Regions from separate parts of the Siminovitchia sp. FSL W7-1587 genome, predicted to be linked through region 1. Evidence: riboswitches for the same ligand, from Rfam matches in the RefSeq annotation. Region 1 holds a riboswitch; the other holds the start of a gene.
What was found. A riboswitch is a leader RNA that binds a small molecule or an ion and turns the genes downstream of it on or off. The one in region 1 is predicted to bind S-adenosylmethionine.

Region 1 (6,105 bases):
ATCAGTTATGAAGACAGACTGTTCCCCGAGATAAATTCTATTGGGGATACGGATGTCCAAATTGTTTCAAGCGGTCCGGATTCCGAATGGGAGCAGATTAAGTATGGATATATCAAAATGATCAACTCTGCCAAAGATTATATTTATATACAAACTCCCTATTTTATCCCGGATGCGAGTGTATTGGACGCATTAAAAATTGCTGTATTGTCTGGTGTAGATGTAAGATTGATGATTCCGAATAAGCCTGACCATCCATTTGTGTACTGGGCGACGTATTCCAATGTTGGAGAAATGTTAAAAACGGGCGCAAAAGTATATATTTATGAAAATGGCTTTATTCATGCAAAAACATTAATCGCGGATGGTAAAATTGCCACAGTGGGAACGGCCAATATCGATGTACGCAGTTTTCGTCTCAATTTTGAAGTGAACGCTTTTTTATATGATGACGCAGTTGTTGAAAAACTCGTTGATATTTTTAAAAAGGATGTCGAACTGTCACGGGAGCTCACCTACAAAGAATATTTAGAAAGGCCGCTTTTTATACGATTCAAAGAGTCGATTTCCCGTTTATTGTCACCAGTTCTTTAATATTTCTGAAAGAAAAATGGGGTAATTGTTTTGAAGTGGTATACGATCGGCCCTCTCTCTTTTCCTGCTTCTTGGGCAGCCATTGGCGCAGCGTTTTTGCTTACATTTCTTTACTTTGTCATTCAAAGAAAAAAAGCAGTGGCAGACGATATGGGCAATGCATTTTTTATATTTTTTCTTATATGGAAGCTAAGCGTCATCCTTTTTCAATTTTCAACTGTGATCAAGAATCCGCTGATGATCCTATATTTTAATGGTGGCTGGAAAGGCTATGCATTAGGCATGGCCGGGGCATTTATTTATCTGTGTGTAAAAGTGCTGCGAAACAGGCTAAACAGTAGCCTGCTCGTGGAGGCATGGTTGTTTTCGGCCCTTGTGTATGAACTTGCGTTCTATCTGTTGAATGCGCGGCATATACTAATGGGGTCTATCCATATATTGGGAGCGATCCTGTTTTTCTTATGGACAAGGAAAAAAGCGGGACAAACCATTTGGCAGTTGCAACTCCTCATCTTATTTACATGTTTCCAAGCCTTCATCTATTCTTTTAAGGGAGACATGCTATCTGCTCCGATGGCAACGTACGTGGCGGTTTGTGGCGCTTTAGCCGCAACCATCCTTACAGAAAGGAAGAGAGCCGATGAGTAAGAGAATATTTGGACTGGCACTGATTGGCTTATTGCTGGGGATTGTGGTTGTGAATATCATCAAGGATATACGTGAGAACAACGAAATCAAGTCGGCTCAAGAGCAATTCAACTCTCAAGCAGCAGAAAAGACTTTTGCGAAAGAAGGTTTAAAAGAAGGGGAAGTACCTCCAGATTTTGAGCTGTCGTCATTGAATGGGGAAAAAAAGAGACTTTCAGATTACAAGGGAAAGAAAGTCATTTTAAATTTTTGGGCTACTTGGTGTCCCCCTTGCAAAGCTGAAATGCCTCACATGCAACAATATTATGAAACGAAGGCGAACAGCCAAAACGTGGAAATTATCGCGGTCAACTTGACATATGCTGAGCGAGTATCCAATAAACGTTCAAAAGTGGAAGAATTCAAAAGCGAATACAAACTAACATTTCCGATCCTTTTGGATGAAGAGGGAGATGTCGGGAACACATATCAGACGATCACCATTCCAACGACCTATATGATTGATACAAATGGGATTATCCGCAAAAAAATCATTGGCCCAATGGATCAAGAAATGATGGAACGACTTGTTTCAGAAATGAATTAATGTTTTATTTTTGAAAAATGTTTGACAGGCGATAGAGCGGTAGTATATACTTACATGCAAGAGTTAAAACAACCACATAAAAACTAAATGATATCAGCATTACTCTTATCAAGAGCGGCGGAGGGAATAGGCCCTGCGATGCCCGGCAACCTTCAGTTTTTTCTGAAAAGGTGCTAATTCCTACAGGTCATGACTATGGCTTGGAAGATAAGGGGAGGAAAAGATAAATCAGCCCTCTTCTTATTCGGAAGGGGGCTTTTTGATTTACGAAATCTCCCCCTTTTCTCAAGATTGAGACGTTTAATCGCCATAAATCTTATTATTCCGATGGCTTTAAAATCATTTTAAGGAGGGTGTCAAAAAATGACACAAGGAAAAAATTATCAGCCGGAAACAGTATTGCTTCATGGGGGACAGGAGCCAGATGAAACAGGATCTCGTGCAGTTCCCGTGTACAGAACAACTTCTTATGTTTTTAAAAACACGGAACATGCCCAAAAATTGTTTGCTTTGGAAGAGCCGGGCAACATTTATACAAGAATCATGAACCCGACCGTGGATGTATTTGAAAAAAGAGTAGCGGAACTAGAGGGAGGCACAGCTGCTGTTGCTCTTTCTTCTGGAGCGGCGGCTATCGCGTTTTCCATCTTGAATATTGCCGGAGCCGGAGATGAAATAGTAGCGGCGACCGATCTATATGGCGGAACATATAACCTGTTTTCAACCACTCTTCCGAAATATGGCATCCATGTAAAATTTGTCGATCCAAAAGATCCAGAAAACTTCCGTAAAGCGCTCACGCCAAAAACGAAAGCCATTTTTGCGGAGGTGATCGGAAATCCGAGCCTTCACATACTTGATATAGAAGCAGTTGCCAAAGTGGCCCATAACCATCGAATTCCATTGATCGTGGACAGCACGTTTGCCACACCATACTTACTAAGGCCGATCGAGTGGGGAGCGGATATCGTTGTTCATTCAGCCACAAAATGGATCGGTGGACACGGAACAGCGATCGGAGGAGTTGTCGTCGATGCCGGCAAGTTCGATTGGAATAACGAAAAATTCCCGGATTTTATCAAGCCGGACAGAAGTTATCACGGCATCCGCTACGGAATTGATTTGCCGGAAGCCGCATTTGCCGTTAAACTTCGCGTGCAATTGCTTCGTGACTTTGGACCTTGCCTAAGCCCGGACAATGCCTTTATTTTCCTGCAAGGACTTGAAACATTGCACGTTCGTGTTCAAAGACATGTTGAAAATGCCAAAGAAGTCGCTGAATTTTTACAAAACCATGATGCAGTTGAATGGGTTTCCTATCCGGGTCTTGAAAGTCACCCATCTTACGAGCTCGCTCAAAAATACTTGCCAAAAGGCCCTGGCGCCGTCGTCAATTTTGGCATTAAAGGCGGAAGGAAAGCAGGGAGAAATGCGATTGATAATGTTAAGCTTTGGTCTCATGTGGCAAATGTCGGAGATGCAAAATCACTGATCATTCATCCCGCGTCAACCACTCACCAGCAGTTAAGCGCCGAAGAATTGAAAAATACAGGCGTAACGGAAGAATTAATCCGCCTTGCCATTGGATTGGAAGCTGTAGAAGACATTACAGCCGACTTGGGGCAAGCGATTGAAAAAGCAGTTGAAGCTGTAAAGCAATCCAATTAAAATGCTGCATAAGGCTGTGAACGTCACGAGCGTTTACAGCCTTATTTTTCTGTAGGCACTAGCCGAATACCGACCGTTTCATATGGAGTAGCCAAATAGCTTTCGATGAGTCCTTGCTTGGAAATCTTTTCTTTGGAAACTGTTTTTTGTTTCAAGCTGATGGTAATCGGCTGTTTCAAAGGGAATTCATCCAAGCCGATTGTATGGCTATCCAGCCAGCGTGCATGCAGTACTCCCTTAGAAAAAACATTAAGTGTATGCGGCAGGGGAATGCCTTTGCGGAAAAATGGAAATTCTTTTTCTTTGTTTACACCGGGTTCATTGAGACAAATATACAAAGATAAATTGTCACAAAGCTGGAGAAGTCCATAGTGGAAATCGAACAACGACTGCTTAAAGTCGGTAATGGATGTCATCAGCCTATGCTGCCTGGCCTTTTCGGATGTAACAAATTGTTTCGCTTCGGGGGTTTCATCATGCTGTTGAAAACGCACATAATGTTCACTGCATAAGAGTGCTGCGTATGGATCGCGGCTTTCTACTTCATTTATCCCGCTGCTATATATAAGTGTTTTGGCAGGTGGGGGAAAATCCATAAACGTGTACGGAGCCCGTTTTTTTTCGTTCCAAAAAGGCTGTTGGTCAATCATTTTCCAACCGCAATCATGATTGGCGACAGCGTGCAGAACCGACTTTTTCCATTTCACACCTCTGAAGTATTCTGGCTGCCAATAGGAAAAAATTTCACCTGATATGCGGGCATGATGGTCTTGTTCGATCATGACAAATTCACCCAAACGGTCCCTGACGATCATGAGGCGCCTCCTTCATATGATCATTCTTTATATGGTAACATTTTTTCGCCCCGTAAACAGGTATGTCGTAAACGGCATGAAGGATGCATGGATATTACCCCACTGTGAGAAGAAGCGGCTGTTTCGATAATACGTTCGCCAAGTTTGAACTTTCCTATTACTGCCACTGGTAAAACATACTAAGATTAGTGGGTAAGATCATCGACGGATGATTTTACCCACTATTTCTTTTTTAAGATATAGTGAGAAGTGAGAGAAAGCCCGACCGTAGCCTCGAGGATTGCGAATCCGAATAAAAAACCGGGCTTCTTCACTTTCATTTTTGAATCAGGTTTAAGTATGTTGGGGCCTTGAGCTCGTGTATAGGAAATTGGAATCGAAATGAATAAGTGAAGAACTTTCATCACTAAGAGAGAAAAGAGGTAGTTAAATGGGAACAGTAATGGCTTTAGATGTATCAATGGGGAAAAGCTACAAGGTTGTTTACGACGATCAACAGTGTCTTTCTGAAGGTGAAGTAATACATAGTCAAGCTGGTTTTCAGGAACTCTTGGATGAAATATATACACTTCCTGAAGATTTGATGCTTGTCTTTGAATCTACTGGAATTTACTCTAAGACGCTAGAAACATTCTGTCAAAAAAATCAATTACGTTATTGTTTATTGAACCCCTTGGCAGCCAAAAAGCAATTAGAACAAGGGACATTACGAAGCTGGAAAACAGACAAACATGACGCCCATAAATTGGCCCAAGTTCATCGACAAAATGATCGACCAGAAAAATTAGACCAACCAGATATTTATCATGATATACGTGATTTATCTCGCTTTTATCAAGAAGTAGAAGAGGATATAAAGCGTACACGGATGTATTTGCATAATGCGTTACAATTAAGTTTTCCAGAACTTGAGAGATTCTTTTCTAGTAGAGTCACACCTTATGCACTTACACTAATCGATTTATTTCCACATCCAGATTTTGTATTACAAACAAGTAAAACAAAAATAAAAAACCTTTTGATAAGAAGTACCACTAAAAAGATATCCGAGAATCGTGCGAAGCAGAATGCAAGTGAAATTTTTGAATACGCCAAAGAGTCTTATCCAGCTGTTTCATCAAGTAGTGTTCAAACTCAAAAGGTTCAATATTACGCAAGACAACTTCTTCAACGATTAGAAGAAAAAGAAAAGGTTTCTAAACAAATGACCGAGAAAGCCAAACAACTTCCAGAGTTTGAGTTACTCATAAGTTTTCCAGGCATTGGTGACATAAGTGCAGCACTCTTTATTGGTGAAATCGGCGACCTATCACGCTTTTCTGATCATAAGAAAGTAAATGCCTTTATTGGGATTGATATTCGGAGATACCAATCAGGAAAATATGCAGGCCAGGATCACATTAATAAGCGTGGTAATCCAAAAGGAAGAAAAATTTTATATTTCATTGTCCGGAACATGATTCGTCAACAAAAAGCAGCACCAAATCACATTGTAGATTACTATTACAAATTAAAAAAACAACCTCATCCGAAGAAGGACAAGGTTGCGGTAGTAGCTTGCATGAACAAGCTACTAAAATGTATTTATTCCATGGTCAGGAACAATACGAAGTACGATTATTCGTACACGGCCTCTATGGACCAATAAATCAATTAGATTATATCACATATCACACCTCAATTTAAAAATAAAATACTTGAGGTTTATTTCTTATGCCCAGATATTCCATACAAAGTAAATTGAAAAGTATTATAAAGATACTTGACTAATCGTAGGAAACGAGGCTGGGACAC
Region 2 (6,105 bases), 360 kb from region 1:
TCAGGGACAATACCGACATTCCATTTGATGAACTGGTGATGGGCTTGTTTACTGCCAGTGCCATCGGATATGTGATCGCCAACCGGGCTTTCATTTCGGGGGCGGCAGGCGGATGCCAGGCCGAGGTGGGATCCGCAACAGCCATGGCAGCGGCCGCCATCGTTGAAATGAATGGAGGTTCGCCTAAACAGTCGGTGCAGGCAGCGGCCATGGGGCTTAAATCACTGCTTGGACTCGTGTGTGATCCGGTTGCCGGGCTTGTCGAAGTGCCTTGTATTAAAAGGAATGTCATCGGCACTTCAATTGCTTTTACAGCGGCGGAAATGGCTCTTGCCGGCATTCAGAGCAGAATTCCGTGTGATGAGGTCATTGGAGCGATGTATGATATCGGGAAAAGCATGCCGCGGACTTTAAAGGAAACAGCGCTCGGCGGATTGGCCGCTACCCCGACGGGAGAAGAGTTAAAGCAAAAAATAATGGGGAAACCGTGTTTAAGAAATGTGAATTAATATCAGTGAAGAGGGATGAAGTCATGGTAATCAACATAACGGATACAGCTTTAAAGGAGTTAAGGGAACTTGTGTTGGAGGAAGGAATTTATCCCCGGATAGACGCTGATATTTCGGGGGGCTGCGGTATGGCTGTCAAATGTAGAGTTGTTTTTGATGAACCGCGTCGAAATGATTCAATTGTAGAGTATGAACATATTCAGATTCGGCTGGACCGGTTTACAAAACGGATTTTACAGGAAGAAACAAATATTGATTTCACTGAAGAACTTGGCTTTTTTATCAACGAGAGCTTTGTTGCCAGTGATTGTATGATCGAAATCGTATAGGTTCAAAAATGAGAGAAGGGAACAGTATCCAGCTCCTTTCTCTCTTTTTTATGGCTATTGAGGCGTTTTTTCAAATCCGGATGCAATGAAAGGATGGGCTGGTCTCCACATTATGCATCCTTGGGCCCTGACGGAGCTCCCCAAAACAGCTTTATTCACATAAACTACTTCTGCGAGTTAACGTCAACTGTGAGAAAACAGGAAGCGCCATTTTAAAAGCAAAAAAGTTTGCAGAGGCATATTTTCCTCCGCAAACTTTTCAATCATTATTTAGCTATTGGTCCACCCAGTTGTTTGATGAGTTTATCAACATGTGAAAACTTGGAGAAGTTTTGATCGAACTTGCCAGCCAATTCTTTGGCTTTCGCATAGTAGGCTTTTTCATCAGACCAGGTTTTGTTTGGTTGAAGTACTTCATCAGGCACTCCAGGAACGTGGAGTGGAATAGAGAGACCAAATACTTTATCTTGAACGGTTTCAACGTTTTCTAATTCTCCATTTAGCGCTGCTTGAACCATGGCGCGTGTGTAGCTTAAATTCATTCTGCTGCCGACTCCATATTCTCCTCCGGTCCAGCCTGTATTAACGAGGAAAACCTGGACTCCGTGCTCATCAATTTTCTTTCCGAGCATTTCAGCATATCGTGCAGCCGGGAGCGGTAGGAATGGCGCTCCGAAGCATGTCGAGAATGTCGCTTCAGGTGATGTAACGCCTCTTTCTGTTCCAGCGAGCTTGGACGTGTACCCGCTCAAGAAATGGTACATGGCCTGCTCCTTTGTTAACTTGCTGATTGGAGGCAGTACGCCAAAAGCATCGGCAGTTAAAAATACGATAACAGAAGGATGGCCGGCGATGCTTGGTTCAACGATGTTGTCGATTGCCTGGATTGGATAGGCCGCTCTTGTGTTTTCCGTCAGCGTTGTGTCATCATACAGCGGTTCGCGTGAATCCGGATCAACAATGACATTCTCTAAAACAGAACCAAATGTAATGGCATTATAAATTTGCGGCTCTTTTTCTACTGATAAGCCTGCCGTTTTTGCATAACAGCCGCCTTCAACGTTAAAGACTCCGTTTGGAGACCAGCCGTGCTCGTCATCACCGATTAACCGGCGGTTTGGATCGGCAGACAATGTCGTTTTGCCTGTTCCGGACAATCCGAAGAACAATGCTACATCGCCCTCAATTCCAACGTTGGCCGAGCAATGCATCGATAAGATGTCCGCTTCCGGGAGAACATAGTTCATGACAGAGAAGATGGATTTCTTCATCTCTCCCGCATACTCTGTTCCACCGATTAAAACAATTTTTCGTTCGAATGACACGATAATAAACGTTTCTGATTTTGTGCCGTCAACTTCAGGGTTCGCTTTGAAGCCTGGAGCTGAAACAACAGTAAATTCAGTTTGATGTTTTGCAAGTTCTTCCGCGGAAGGGCGTATAAACAGCTGATGGGCAAAAAGATTATGCCAGGCATATTCATTCACGACTTGGATCGGTAAACGGTACTTTTCATCAGCTCCGGCAAATCCTTTAAAAACAAAAATTTCATCTCTTGATTGTAAATATTTGATCACCTTCGTGTAGAGCTTTTCAAATACATCTGAAGAAATGGGCTGGTTAACGGAACCCCATTCAATTTTGTCTTTTACAGATGGTTCCTCTACAATAAACTTATCCTTAGGGGAACGGCCTGTATATTTTCCTGTTTCGGCGCGCACTGCACCTGATGCAGTAAGAATTCCTTCATTGCGGTTTAATACTTTTTCGACCAGCCGAGGAACTGATAATTGTAAATGAACGTTTTGCCCATTTATTAATTGAGTTAATTCGCTTTTGATGCCTATTGAACTCATTCCTTACCCTTCCTTTGTTTTGATTTTTAAGTTTTAGGTACTTGAGAATTAGTATAACACATTTAAATGAATAGTCTATACTATTTTTGAAGATTTCATGAACATGGGCTGGCATTTCATTATATACCCTATTTCTTTAAAAAAAGCCAGAAAAGACTCTTTTTCATGAAAATATCGCCCGATTTTCCAAGATCTTTATATAATTAAGGGTTCCCTGTTGACATCGTTTTATCATTTAGGTTATGATTTTATAATGAATGGATACTCTTATCCTGAGATGGTGGAGGAAACAGGTCCTTTGAAGCCCGGCAACCTGCTATGAGCAAGCGAGTATGCTTGACGAATAGAAAGGTGCTTACCTGTAGCAAGGTCGAAAGCCTTGGACGATAAGAGTGAAAGGCTCGAACACGATGACAAAACCTTTCCTCAATGATTTACTGTGGGGAAAGGTTTTTTTGCTTTATTTGGCAAGTTCGCATGAAAATGCTTCATATGAAGCATTTTCTATTGGATCCATTATTTTTATTGTTAAAAGGAGGAGCTTTGATGTCCAAAAATCGGCGGTTATTTACATCTGAGTCCGTTACTGAGGGACATCCGGATAAAATTTGTGATCAAATATCTGATGCCATATTGGATGCCATCCTTGCCGAGGATGCAAATGCCCGTGTGGCTTGTGAAACATCCGTTACGACCGGGCTTGTTTTAGTTGCCGGGGAAATTACAACATCTACTTATGTTGATATTCCAAAGATCGTTCGCGACACTTTGAAAGGCATTGGGTATACACGTGCAAAATACGGCTTTGATGCCGAGACATGTGCGGTCATTACTTCGATTGATGAGCAATCGCCTGATATTGCTGCGGGGGTAGATGTCGCCCTTGAAGCAAGAGAAGGAGAAATGAGCAATGAAGAAATCGAAGCGATCGGAGCAGGAGACCAAGGGCTTATGTTCGGCTATGCATGCAATGAGACGAAAGAGCTGATGCCGCTTCCCATATCGCTAGCTCACAAACTTTCAAGGCGGCTGGCTGAAATCCGCAAGAACGAAGTGGTTCCGTACTTGCGCCCCGACGGAAAAACGCAAGTAACGATTGAGTATAACGAAGACGGAAAGCCTGTTCGTGTGGACACGATTGTCATTTCGGCCCAGCACCATCCAGAAATTACCTTGGAACAAATTCAACAGGATATAATAGAACATGTCATTAAGCCAGTCGTGCCTCCCGAATTAATGGATGATAAAACCAAATATTTTATCAATCCCACGGGACGCTTTGTTATTGGGGGACCTCAGGGAGATGCGGGGTTAACAGGAAGAAAGATCATCGTCGATACGTATGGAGGCTATGCCCGCCATGGAGGCGGCGCCTTTTCCGGAAAGGATCCTACGAAGGTAGACCGCTCTGCGGCCTATGCCGCAAGATATGTGGCGAAAAATATCGTGGCAGCGGGTGTTGCGGATAAATGTGAAGTGCAGCTCGCGTATGCGATTGGTGTCGCCCAGCCTGTTTCCATTTCAGTAGACACGTTTGGCACCGGAAAAGTGGATGAAGAAACACTTGTAAAAGCGATTCGGAAAACCTTTGACCTTCGCCCGGCAGGGATTATTAAGATGCTCGACTTGCGACGTCCTATTTACAAGCAAACGGCTGCTTACGGCCATTTTGGCCGGGCGGATATCGACTTGCCTTGGGAGAGGACCGATAAGGCTGATGCCCTTGTCAGCTTAACTTCTGTGTAATTTGATGCAGCGGAGCCGCATAAGTGCGGCTTCGCATTTTTTTACCTGAAAGAGCCAAAAAATTGTGTCATTGACATCAGTTATTGATGTGGGAGAATAGTTAATTAAGTAAGAAATATTTGGCATTGGGGGAATGATGATGAAAAAAAGACATACCTTTGTTGAATTGAGGGAATTTTTCGCCGATGGAACATGTGCTTGTGAGTATCCGAATTTGGGAACGAAAGAGCGAAAAAGAAGTAAGAAGGTGATAAAAAATGCTTAAACTTCCTGTCATCGTAGCGCCGATGTTTTTAGTATCAACGCCCAAAATGGTTATTGAAGCGGGGAAGTCGGGCGTCATCGGTTCCTTCCCGCTTTTAAATGCTCGTCCTGCTGAAGTATGCGCGCAGTGGCTTGAAGAAGTGAATAAAGGCTTGGCGGGAAAGGCTTGGGCTGTAAATTTGATTTGTCACAGAAAAGCAAATAAACGATATGATGAAGATATTGAGCTAATCCGGACATATCAACCGCCGATTGTGATTACATCTCTGGGAAATCCCGGTGAAGTGCTGGACATTGTACATGGATATGGCGGACTTGTTTATTCGGATGTTGCTCATATCAGCCATGCGAAAAAAGCGGCACATATAGGAGTAGATGGATTGATTTTAGTATGTGCTGGCGCCGGAGGGCACGGTGGTACGCTGAATCCGTTTGCTTTTATCGCGGCGGTAAAAGAATTTTATGATGGAACAATTATTTTGTCGGGGGCGATTTCTACGGGGAAGGATGTTTTGGCCGCGCGAGTAATGGGAGCTGATTTTGCCTATATGGGTACTCGTTTTTTGGCTGCACATGAAAGCAATGCGGATGATGAATATAAAAACATGGTGCTTCAGTCCACCATTGAAGACATTCTTTATACAGATGCTTTGAGCGGAGTCCACGCGAATATTCTGATTCCCAGCCTGATCAAGGAAGGGATTGATCCAGAGACATTAAAGCCGAACGAAAAGGTGGATTTATCGCATTTGGTTAACGTGAAAGCATGGCGCGATATTTGGTCTGCGGGCCAGGGAATCACCACTGTCAAGAAAAAGGAAACAACGAGGGAAATTGTGGAAATACTGTTAAAAGAATATGAGGAAGGAAAAGCGGACTTATTACAAAACGAATTTAGAGTAAAAATAGACTAATTGCTGAAACAACGGATCATACGAGAGGGCCGTTCACATATTGTCTCTCTCTTTTTTGCCAGGCAATATAATTTTGATTCGTTTATATCTGCAAATGAGGAGAAAATAATGTTAATATAAGTAAGGTATTGCTTGAATTTAATTAGAGTAGGTGACACACAATGTGCGGTTTTATCGGTTGCATCCATGAACAAGCAAAAGAACAAAATGATTCAGAGAAGAAATTGTTGAAGCAAATGAACGATTTAATCGTCCACCGCGGTCCGGATGATGAAGGCTTTTTTTCTGATGAACATATCCGTTTCGGATTTAGGCGGTTGAGTATTATCGATATAGAAAGTGGAAGCCAGCCCTTATCATATGAGAATGACCGTTACTGGATTATCTTTAATGGAGAAATATACAATTTTGTCGAATTGCGTGAGGAACTCGTAAAGAAAGGATTTTCCTTTGAAACGGAATCGGATACGGAAGTCATCCTTGCCCT

Region 2: it holds a riboswitch for S-adenosylmethionine, as region 1 does, so the genes downstream of both, metK (methionine adenosyltransferase) here and NST31_RS14655 (O-acetylhomoserine aminocarboxypropyltransferase/cysteine synthase family protein) in region 1, are expected to answer to the same signal.

What each region holds. Positions count from the first base shown of each region.
Region 1 covers NZ_CP150169.1:3,135,007-3,141,111, forward strand. The annotation lists gene cls (cardiolipin synthase) at 1-594, shown strand, start outside; gene NST31_RS14645 (hypothetical protein) at 625-1,242, shown strand; gene NST31_RS14650 (redoxin domain-containing protein) at 1,235-1,828, shown strand; SAM riboswitch class I at 1,931-2,042, shown strand; gene NST31_RS14655 (O-acetylhomoserine aminocarboxypropyltransferase/cysteine synthase family protein) at 2,192-3,496, shown strand; gene NST31_RS14660 (DUF3891 family protein) at 3,538-4,311, opposite strand; gene NST31_RS14665 (IS110 family transposase) at 4,742-5,959, shown strand.
Region 2 covers NZ_CP150169.1:3,498,098-3,504,202, forward strand. The annotation lists gene sdaAA (L-serine ammonia-lyase, iron-sulfur-dependent, subunit alpha) at 1-509, shown strand, start outside; gene NST31_RS16545 (iron-sulfur cluster biosynthesis family protein) at 533-838, shown strand; gene pckA (phosphoenolpyruvate carboxykinase (ATP)) at 1,105-2,694, opposite strand; SAM riboswitch class I at 2,959-3,087, shown strand; gene metK (methionine adenosyltransferase) at 3,241-4,440, shown strand; gene NST31_RS16560 (nitronate monooxygenase) at 4,698-5,618, shown strand; gene asnB (asparagine synthase (glutamine-hydrolyzing)) at 5,780-6,105, shown strand, end outside.